Regions from separate parts of the Bacillus sp. JZ34 genome, predicted to be linked through region 1. Evidence: riboswitches for the same ligand, from Rfam matches in the RefSeq annotation. Region 1 holds a riboswitch; each other region holds the start of a gene.
What was found. Region 1 has a riboswitch for thiamine pyrophosphate ahead of thiT (energy-coupled thiamine transporter ThiT). Riboswitches for the same ligand answer to the same signal wherever they lie in the genome.
Positions count from the first base shown of each region.

Region 1 (3,122 bases):
CTGTCAGCTCAGGATATCGCTGAAATGCTATCCATTTTAAACGATCTTCAGAAGACGCTTGAAGTGAAAACAAAATACTATCTTGTTAAAGACGGAAAGAAAAAAGAAGTGTCTTTGACAACGCTTGTCAGCGCGGAAGATCTGAAGGGAGCAAGCCTTCTGGTGGAAGTATACGATCTGCAAGGCAACTTCATTTTGGATGTATTGCTGACGCCTGACATGATCGGATCTGATTTAATTCATGATACAGGGTCAAAAGTGAAGCAAACCCAAACGGCTGTCAAACATGATTCAAAGCCATCTCATGTGAAAAAGACGGTTAAAGGTGCAAAGCTTCCAAAGACAGCCGGGCATTACGCGGAATGGTCGATCTTAGGCGCCGTTCTGATGTTTGGCGGATTCTTCATGATCAGAAGGCTTCGCAAAGCGGCTTAACATGTCACTTCCCATTCTAATTATGTAGAGAATGGGAAGTTTTTATAAGGAGTGAAAGGAAATTAAGGCACATCGAAAAAAAATCATCTGGCTCGCAGCTATTGTGATGGTTGTGTGCGGCGCTTATTTTACAACAACGAATGTGTTCAAGTTAATGCACGGCTACGCTCTTTTTTCATTTCAGCAGATGAAAGAAGAAGAAAAGCCTGAAAAACCTCCGATTCAGACGGCGAAAAAAGAAAAAACGGTGATTGATCAAACATTTAAAACCGGGGAGAAAATCGGTGATCTTGTCATTCCGAAAATCAATGCAAGGATTCCTATATATCACGGGACAGATGAAGACGAGCTGCAAAAAGGCGTGGGCCATTTCGCTGGTTCCGTTCTGCCTGGAGAAGATGACAACTCGGTTTTATCAGGCCACCGGGATACGGTTTTCCGAAAACTCGGCCGAGTGGGGAAGGGCGATCAGTTAATTGTTGAAGCTTCCTACGGAACTTTTACATACAAAGTGAAAAAGGTGCGGATCGTGGATGCGGATGACCGGACGGTGATTGTACCAAAGCCGAGAGCAACATTGACGGTTTCCACCTGCTATCCTTTTGACTTTATCGGTTCAGCACCGGAGCGGTATATATTGGTCGCAGATTTGATTAAATCATAAAAAAACAGCGGAATCTCAGGCGAGTCCGCTGTTTTTTTATGCTATCTCATGTCTGATCTGTTTTCCAGGAGTTTTGGCGCGGTTAGCAGCAGTAAACAAAGGACAATTGTGCAGACAATGAAAGACGGAAGCATATATGTTCCATTATATACCAAGGAATAAATCCATACCGGAGTGCCTTCAGGCGCATAGTTTCCAAAAAAGACAGCGCCGCTGATGACATGAGCGAGAAATTTCAGTCCGCTTCCGAGAAAGACGGCCAGCGTAACATAGAAAATGATCTTTCCTTTTTGTTTCTCGATTGAAGCGTTTCTGATCGATCCGGCAAAAAAGCCGCCGATACCCGCGGCCGTAGGCGCGATAAAATAATCAAGAAGAAGCTGCAGAGGATGATAAACGTAAAATCCTCCAGTGACAAACTGAAGCAATCCGGCTAAAAACCCGGTTGCCAGCCCTGCCTTCAGCCCCCATCTAAAGGAAATCAGGAAGATCGGAATCATCATGACTGCGATTGAACCGCCTTGAGGCATTTTTAAAAACATTCCGGACACCATATCAAGTATAAGTGCTATTCCTGTCATAAACGCAATTTCAATCAGCTGTACAAGTTGTTTAGATTGATTCATCATAACCCTCACTTTTGATGAACAAAGGGATACTGGACTTCTTTCCCAATAAAAAAAGCAATGCGGGGAAGGAGTAGGAAAGTTTTCCACGCACTGCTTTGGATGCAATTAGAAATGACTTTGCCACATCCCTACGCCAGCGTTAACTAACAGGTTCAAAGGGTCAGAACGGTCGTTCACTCTCAGCCTCGAGGCTCCCCTTGTGGTCATCAAGTTATTTAGTTATATTCTACTATACTAAAAAAAGAAACGGACGACAAGCTGATTTTTCGAAAAATTTTGCTTAATTTCTCCAATATGTAGCAATGCAAACATCTTTTCCTTTATAATAGAACGTATTCGTACGTACAAGATCAGTAAAGGGTTGATCTGATGAGTGAACCTACAAAATACAGCATGGTGAAAAATAAAATTAAATCGTGGATATATGAAGGCAAAGTGAAGCCGGGGGAAAAAATTCATTCGGAAAACGAATTGATGAAAATATTTGATGTAAGCAGGCACACGATCCGGCAAGCGATTGGCGACCTTGTTCATGAAGGGCTTTTATACAGAGAGCAGGGCTCAGGGACGTATTGCTCTCACCGTCTTCAGCTTTCTGAAAAAGGAAGGGAAAGAAATAAGATGATCGGGGTTATTACGACTTACCTTTCGGATTACATTTTTCCTTCTATTATAAGAGGAATCGAATCGTCACTGTCCAGCGAAGGATACACCCTTGTCGTCGCGAGCACCAATAATGACATTGAAAAAGAAAAACAATGCCTTGTGAATATGCTCGATAAAAAAATTGCTGGGTTGATCGTGGAGCCGACGAAAACAGGAAGCTTTAACCCGAATTTAAGTTACTATCTGACGCTTGAACAACATCATATTCCGTATTTGATGATCAACCAATTTTATCAGGAGCTAAATCCACCCCATTTCATTTTGGATGATGAACACGGCGGCTTTATCGCCACTGAGCATTTGATTAAACTCGGCCATGAAAAAGTGTTCGGTTTCTTTAAACAGGACGATATGCAGGGCGCCAACCGGATGAAAGGATTTATCCGTGCTTTCAGAGAAAACGGCTTGTCGTTTTACCCTGAAATGGTCGTGACGTACACAACAGAGAACAAAAAACAAAAAACGATAGCTGAAGCCAGGAAGCGGCTTTCTTCATCAGACCGTCCGACTGCCATATTCTGCTATAATGACGAGATAGCGCTTTTGGTGTTGGATGTCGTGAGGGAATTCGGTTTGAAAGTGCCGGAAGACATTTCGATTGTCGGATATGACAACTCACATTTGAGCGAGGCATCTGAAGTGAAGCTGACGTCAGTCACTCATCCGAAAATGCAGATGGGGATTGAGGCGGCAAAATGGATGATTGCCAAAGTTGAGGGACGCAACAC
Region 1 is NZ_CP096403.1:1,047,208-1,050,329, forward strand. Features, by position in the region: gene M1D90_RS05215 (processed acidic surface protein) at 1-435, shown strand, start outside; gene M1D90_RS05220 (class D sortase) at 542-1,099, shown strand; gene thiT (energy-coupled thiamine transporter ThiT) at 1,141-1,725, opposite strand; TPP riboswitch at 1,837-1,936, opposite strand; gene M1D90_RS05230 (GntR family transcriptional regulator) at 2,098-3,122, shown strand, end outside.

Region 2 (3,122 bases), 2.0 Mb from region 1:
TCGACATGGATGTCGTCCCGAATGAAATTAGCGCCGAGAATCCCTTTTCCGGCATGCGGTTCCAGCTCATATACTTCAGCGGCTTCAAGCCATTCCACTGAATCCAGTGCAGCCATTTGCATCAGGTGTTCGCGGTCGCTTTCTGAAAATGCCAGCTTTAATATCCCTCCGTCATGCTTTCTGATATCGATGCCGCTTATGTCTTTCAATTCGCCCGTCAGCCGCTGATAGGCTTTTTGGCTGACTCTGGCAAATTCGAAAAAGGTACCGGGTTTATCGCATTCCGCATGGGCGCCGAGCATGCCCGCCGCCGCGCTCGTCGCTTTTTTGCCGACTTCTCCGCTTTCAAACACGGCCGTTTTTTTCCCCGCTTTCGCAAGATGGTAAGCGATGGATGTCCCGATGATGCCTCCGCCGATCACGATCGTATCATAGCGCTTTCTCATATGAATCTCCCTTCGCGAGACAGGCAAGCCGCGCGGCCGCCTCATCCGGTCTGTCATGAGAAAAGATCCCCGACATCACGGCGATGCCGTCTGCCATTTTGACTTCCGCCAGTCGTTGTTCGGTGATACCCCCGATCGCAATGACCGGAATGCGGACAGCCGCCTTCACTTCAGCCAGACTGAGAGCTCCTCTTCCTTTCCGGCCCTTTTTACAGTCCGTTTCAAAAATGTGGCCGAACAGCACGTAATCTGCACCTTCAGTTTCAGCCTGAACCGCTTCTTCTGGCGAATGGACGGACTTTCCGATTTTCAAATGCGGAAAACGGCTCCTCACACTTTTGACGGAAAAGCCGTGTGAAGGCAGCTGAACCCGGTGAATGTGATGAAACAAAGCGATATCAACCCTGTCGTTGATGATCAGTTTCCGCTTATCAACCCCTTCTTCGGCAAGGCGGTCGATTAAACTTGATATTTCACTTACTTTTTTTGATCTTTCCCTGATATGGATAAAGTCAACGGCATTTTGAATCGAGATGATTTTTGCAGCAAGCTCTTCCACAGAGTGCTTGTCATCGGTGATCGCGTGCAGATGCAAGCTGATCCACCCCGCTTTTTGACCAGCTTTCTTTTTGGTAGGCCATATCCCAGAAGCTGTATTCGTAGAAGCTGGAGATGACGAAGTTCTCCTTCATCTTCGCGCGCGTTTTCTCATCGGCGTTTTCAGCCAGCTCATCGAAGCGGTTGATCTGTTCTGTCACAAGTTCTTTAAACCAGTCGCCTCCGTATGTCGCGATCCATTCCTGATAAATCGCGCTGTCAGGCCTGCACGTTTTTAACGTCTCACCGACGTCATAATAGAGCCAATAGCAAGGAAGCAAAGCGGCCAGTATTTCCGCAAAACTGCCGCTCACGACAGAACGGTACATATGCGATGTGTACGCATACGCTGTCGGCGACGGCTGAAACGACTCCAGTTCTTCCTTTGTGATTCCCAATAGATCGGTGAATTTCCTATGGAGCGACATCTCGGCTTCATATGTGCCTTTCGCGTGTTCAGCCATCCGGCTTGTCGTATATAAATCGCGAGCATATGCCGCACCAAAGGATTGGACTTTGGCAAAGTGGGTCAAATAGTAGGAATCCTGCATGACATAGTATTTAAATCGATCAACCGGAAGTGTGCCGTCTCCAATCCCTTGAATAAACGGATGGACAAAACTGCCTTCCCACCATTTTGCAGCGCTGTTTCGACATTCTTCTGAAAACTTCATTTCGAGGCTCCTCCTTCGATTCTGAACATAAAAAAACCACTTTCCCGCAAGGAAAGTGGTTTGGAATTTGCATAAATACATACTCAAATACCGTGCCACTTCCCTACGCAGGTTTGAACCTGTTCAGGTTATGAGGGTCTAAAAGTCACACTTTTATCTCAGCCCTTATCAAGGACTCCCCTAGTGGAAAACATTTCTTGTTCATTCAGTTTATACTTTTATCTTATCACGAATTGCAAAATGGTCAAGCATCAGTCTCCAAGCGTTTTTCTCAATTCCGCAATATATTCGCGCGAACCGGTGGCGATCAGCCTGTCACCCAATTGCAGCCTTGTATCCCCGTGGGGCACGATGCTGTCCACCCCGCGGAAAATTCGGACGAAGATAACATCTCCCGTAAACGGAAACTCCCTTAACAGAACACCGTCAAATCGCTCATTGCTCATATTGATCTGATACAGCGACGCATCCTGGTTCGTCAGGAGTTTCATAACGCCAGGCGCCTCGATAAGCGCGCGCAGCAGCGTTTTTGTAGAAAGCAGAATGGAGAATGTATCAATTCCGTTATCTTTCAGTCTGGATTCGGCGTCTGGAGAATCTGCGCTGGCGATAATTCTCGCGACTTTCTGCTCCTTCGCAAAAAGTGCGATCCCTGTATTGCGCTCTTCGCTGCCAGTGGCCACGACGAGTATATCCGTTTGGAAAACGCCGAATGATTGAAGCGTCTCGTATTCATAATCAGGCAAAACTTCAACATCAAACACCGGGTCCGCCAGATTTTCTTCCTTTTTTTCCTGCCGGACATGCAGGATTCTGACGTGATAATCTTCCGGAGAAAGTTCGAGCGTGACTGGCAGCGTCATTTGATTTGCGCCGATAAAGGTGATCGTCTTTTTCTCTTTTTCGCTTTCCGTTTTCGGCATTAATTTTTTAAAGCCGGTCGGTGTGATGATGCATGTAATGACAGCGACCAGAATCAGCGCGCCGGACATCTGCGCGTCAATGACGCCGATGCGCTCGCCGATCGTTGTCGCCGCGATCACCAAAGAAAGCGTGGAAGTCAGGAGAAAACCGGAAGCCAGCACGGTTTTCATGTCATACCACTTTTTCAAAAACAGCACCGGAACGACTTTGCTGATTAACAGAGCCACAAACAGAAGCGGGATCATCACTAAAATTTTCGGATTGCCAAACAGCGACCAAATGTCCAATTTGACGCCCGTCATCACAAAGAAGATCGGGATGAGGAATCCGTATCCGAATGAATCGAGCTGCTGAACGAGCTCCTTGTTCGGCGAAAGCAGCGAAACAAGCACCCCGGCCAAAAACGCGCCAAGTATGTTTTCTGCACCGAGCGACTCGGACAGCGCCACAAGTACGATGATCAGCGTAAATATCGCCCTTG
Region 2 is NZ_CP096403.1:3,013,361-3,016,482, forward strand. Features, by position in the region: gene thiO (glycine oxidase ThiO) at 1-446, opposite strand, end outside; gene tenI (thiazole tautomerase TenI) at 430-1,041, opposite strand; gene tenA (thiaminase II) at 1,016-1,717, opposite strand; TPP riboswitch at 1,801-1,909, opposite strand; gene M1D90_RS15330 (monovalent cation:proton antiporter family protein) at 1,969-3,122, opposite strand, start outside.
Region 2: linked by a shared signal. The riboswitch ahead of tenA (thiaminase II) and the one ahead of thiT (energy-coupled thiamine transporter ThiT) in region 1 are both predicted to bind thiamine pyrophosphate.

Region 3 (3,122 bases), 2.1 Mb from region 1:
GCAGCTTTGCAGTGAGTATTCCAATTACATTGTTCAGGAAAAACATATTGACTTATCCAGTCTTGGACATGCATACTTCAACTTTTGGAGCCGACATGCCGATTTTTTACAAGCCCTTTATCAGAACCATTTGTTTTATTTGATTGTTGAGAAATATAATGAACTTCTACCGGATCTTCATAAAAAATTTAAAGAAGAAACCTTTCATTTTAAAAGCAAAATCGACTTGGAGTACGGGCTTTCATTCAGCGCAGGGGGCTTTTGGAACATCCTTTCAAAATGGTTTGAGAGAGGCCGGAAGGAAACTCCTGAAGAAATGAGTCATATTCTGCAAGGAATAGTAGATTCATTTTTAAACAAGCAAGCTATCGAAAGGTGATCTCATGTTGGTATATAAGTGCTTTAAGTGTTTAGCCTTCTTTCTTAATTTCTGCTTGTGCTTACGGCCAATCTTCGGTACCGTTAATGCAAAGACCCTTGTAATATAGAGAACAGGAGTGAGGCCGTTGTTGAATACGGTGAAGATCAGAGGGGTGGCCATCGGAGAAGGAGCCCCGAAAATTTGCGTGCCGCTCATCGGAAAAACGCATGAACAATTGAAAGAAGAAGCTGCTTTTCTTCTATCGATTAATCCGGATCTTGCCGAATGGCGGGCGGATTTTTTTGAGGATGTCGAAGACGTTGACAAAGTGAAAAAGGTATTGGCTGACATCCGGGAGATCTTAAAGGATATCCCGTTGATATTTACATTTCGCAGCGCGGAGGAAGGCGGCGAAAAAGAAGTCAGTAAGGAATTTTACTTTTCCTTGAATCATGCCGTAGTCAAAACAGGGCTGGCAGATGTGATTGATGTCGAGCTGTTCAATGAAGAGCATCATGTGGAAAAACTGGTTCAAGCGGCTCATATGCAACATGTCTTTGTCATTATATCCAACCACGATTTCGGGAAGACGCCGAGAGCGGAAGAGATCGTTTCCCGTCTCCGAAAAGCCCAGGATCTTGGCGCCGATTTCCCTAAGATCGCGGTGATGCCTGAAACACCGGCAGATGTGCTGGTGTTGCTTGAGGCGACTCATATGATGCATGAGCGGTATGCGAAGCGGCCGATTATCACGATGTCGATGGCCGGAAAAGGCTTGATCAGCCGGCTCGCCGGAGAGGTATTTGGCTCGGCCGTGACGTTCGGCGCAGCGAAAAAAGCATCCGCACCTGGCCAAATTGAGGCGACGGATTTGAAACATATACTTGATGTGCTTCATCGCAATTTATAATAATTGGGTGTGCCGCTATAGTGAAAAAGATTCATATATTTTTCCATCCTTTTCACTTGCTAAATCGGTGTGTTACGATAAAAAATGAATTGAATAGCTTTACTAGGGGTGCCCGACTGCGGGCTGAGAGAGAAACATGTGTTTCTTAACCCTTTGGACCTGATCTGGTTCGTACCAGCGTGGGGAAGTAAAAAGGATTCGGGAGAAGATGGGGAATGGGTATGGTCCGTCTGTCTTCCAGTGATTTTACTGACTGTAAAACCAGGTTCATCATATGAGCCTGGTTTTTTTGTGCTGGTGCTGTTCCGGAGTTTCGTCCTGATCAATTTTTTAGAGGGGAAGGATTTTTACATGAAACAGGAGTCAGTACAGCAAAAAAACATCTCGATTATGTCAAGTTTTTCAGGGAGCCGCAAAGTGTATGTCGAAGGGGCGCGACCTGACATTCAAGTGCCGATGAGAGAAATTTCGCTAAGTCCGACGACGGGTTCATTTGGCGCCGAAGAAAATCAGCCTGTCCGCGTCTACGACACGAGCGGTCCCTATACGGACGCGAATGCAGAGGTTGATATTCTGAAGGGGCTGAAACCTTTGCGGGCGACCTGGATCAGGGAGCGCGGCGATACCGAAGAATATGAAGGCAGAGAAATCAGACCGGAGGATAACGGCTATAAAAGCAAAGAGAAAGCGAGCAACAGCTATCCAGGGTTGAAACGAAAACCGCTGCGCGCGAAAAAAAGTCAAAATGTCACCCAGCTGCATTACGCAAGAAAGGGGATCATTACGCCCGAGATGGAATTTATCGCGATCCGAGAGCATGTATCTCCCGAATTTGTTCGTGATGAAGTGGCAAGCGGACGGGCGATTATTCCGTCAAATATCAACCATCCGGAAAGCGAACCGATGATTATCGGCCGCAACTTCCACGTGAAAATCAATGCCAACATCGGCAATTCCGCTGTCACCTCTTCGATTGAAGAAGAAGTAGAAAAAATGACATGGGCCATCCGCTGGGGCGCCGATACGATGATGGACTTGTCCACAGGTAAAGATATTCATACAACGAGGGAGTGGATCATCCGCAATTGTCCAGTTCCTGTAGGGACTGTGCCAATTTATCAGGCGCTTGAAAAAGTAAACGGCGTCGCGGAAGATCTCACTTGGGAGATTTACCGCGATACATTAATCGAGCAGGCTGAGCAAGGCGTTGATTATTTTACGATTCATGCCGGCGTCCTTCTTCGGTATGTGCCGCTGACGGCAAAGCGCGTCACTGGAATCGTATCCCGCGGCGGGGCAATTATGGCGCAATGGTGTTTGGCTCATCATGAGGAAAGCTTTCTGTACACTCATTTTGAAGAGATTTGCGAGATTATGAAAACATACGATATCGCATTTTCGCTCGGGGACGGCCTTCGGCCCGGCTCGATTGCGGATGCGAATGATGAGGCCCAATTTGCCGAATTGGAGACGCTCGGCGAGCTGACGGAAATCGCCTGGAAGCATGATGTTCAAGTGATGATCGAAGGACCGGGACACGTGCCGATGCATAAAATTAAAGAGAATGTCGACAAGCAGATGGAAATTTGCAAAGAGGCGCCGTTTTACACGCTCGGCCCGCTGACGACCGATATTGCACCGGGCTACGATCATATTACATCAGCAATCGGAGCGGCGATGATCGGCTGGTACGGCACGGCCATGCTTTGCTATGTGACGCCGAAGGAGCATTTGGGACTGCCGAACAAAGACGATGTCCGCGAAGGCGTCATAACATACAAAATCGCGGCCCATGCGGCTGACCTTGCCAAAGGGCACCCCGGCGCGCAAATCCGCGATGACGCGCTTTCG
Region 3 is NZ_CP096403.1:3,392,708-3,395,829, reverse strand. Features, by position in the region: gene M1D90_RS17315 (TetR/AcrR family transcriptional regulator) at 1-379, shown strand, start outside; gene aroD (type I 3-dehydroquinate dehydratase) at 507-1,271, shown strand; TPP riboswitch at 1,366-1,474, shown strand; gene thiC (phosphomethylpyrimidine synthase ThiC) at 1,623-3,122, shown strand, end outside.
Region 3: linked by a shared signal. The riboswitch ahead of thiC (phosphomethylpyrimidine synthase ThiC) and the one ahead of thiT (energy-coupled thiamine transporter ThiT) in region 1 are both predicted to bind thiamine pyrophosphate.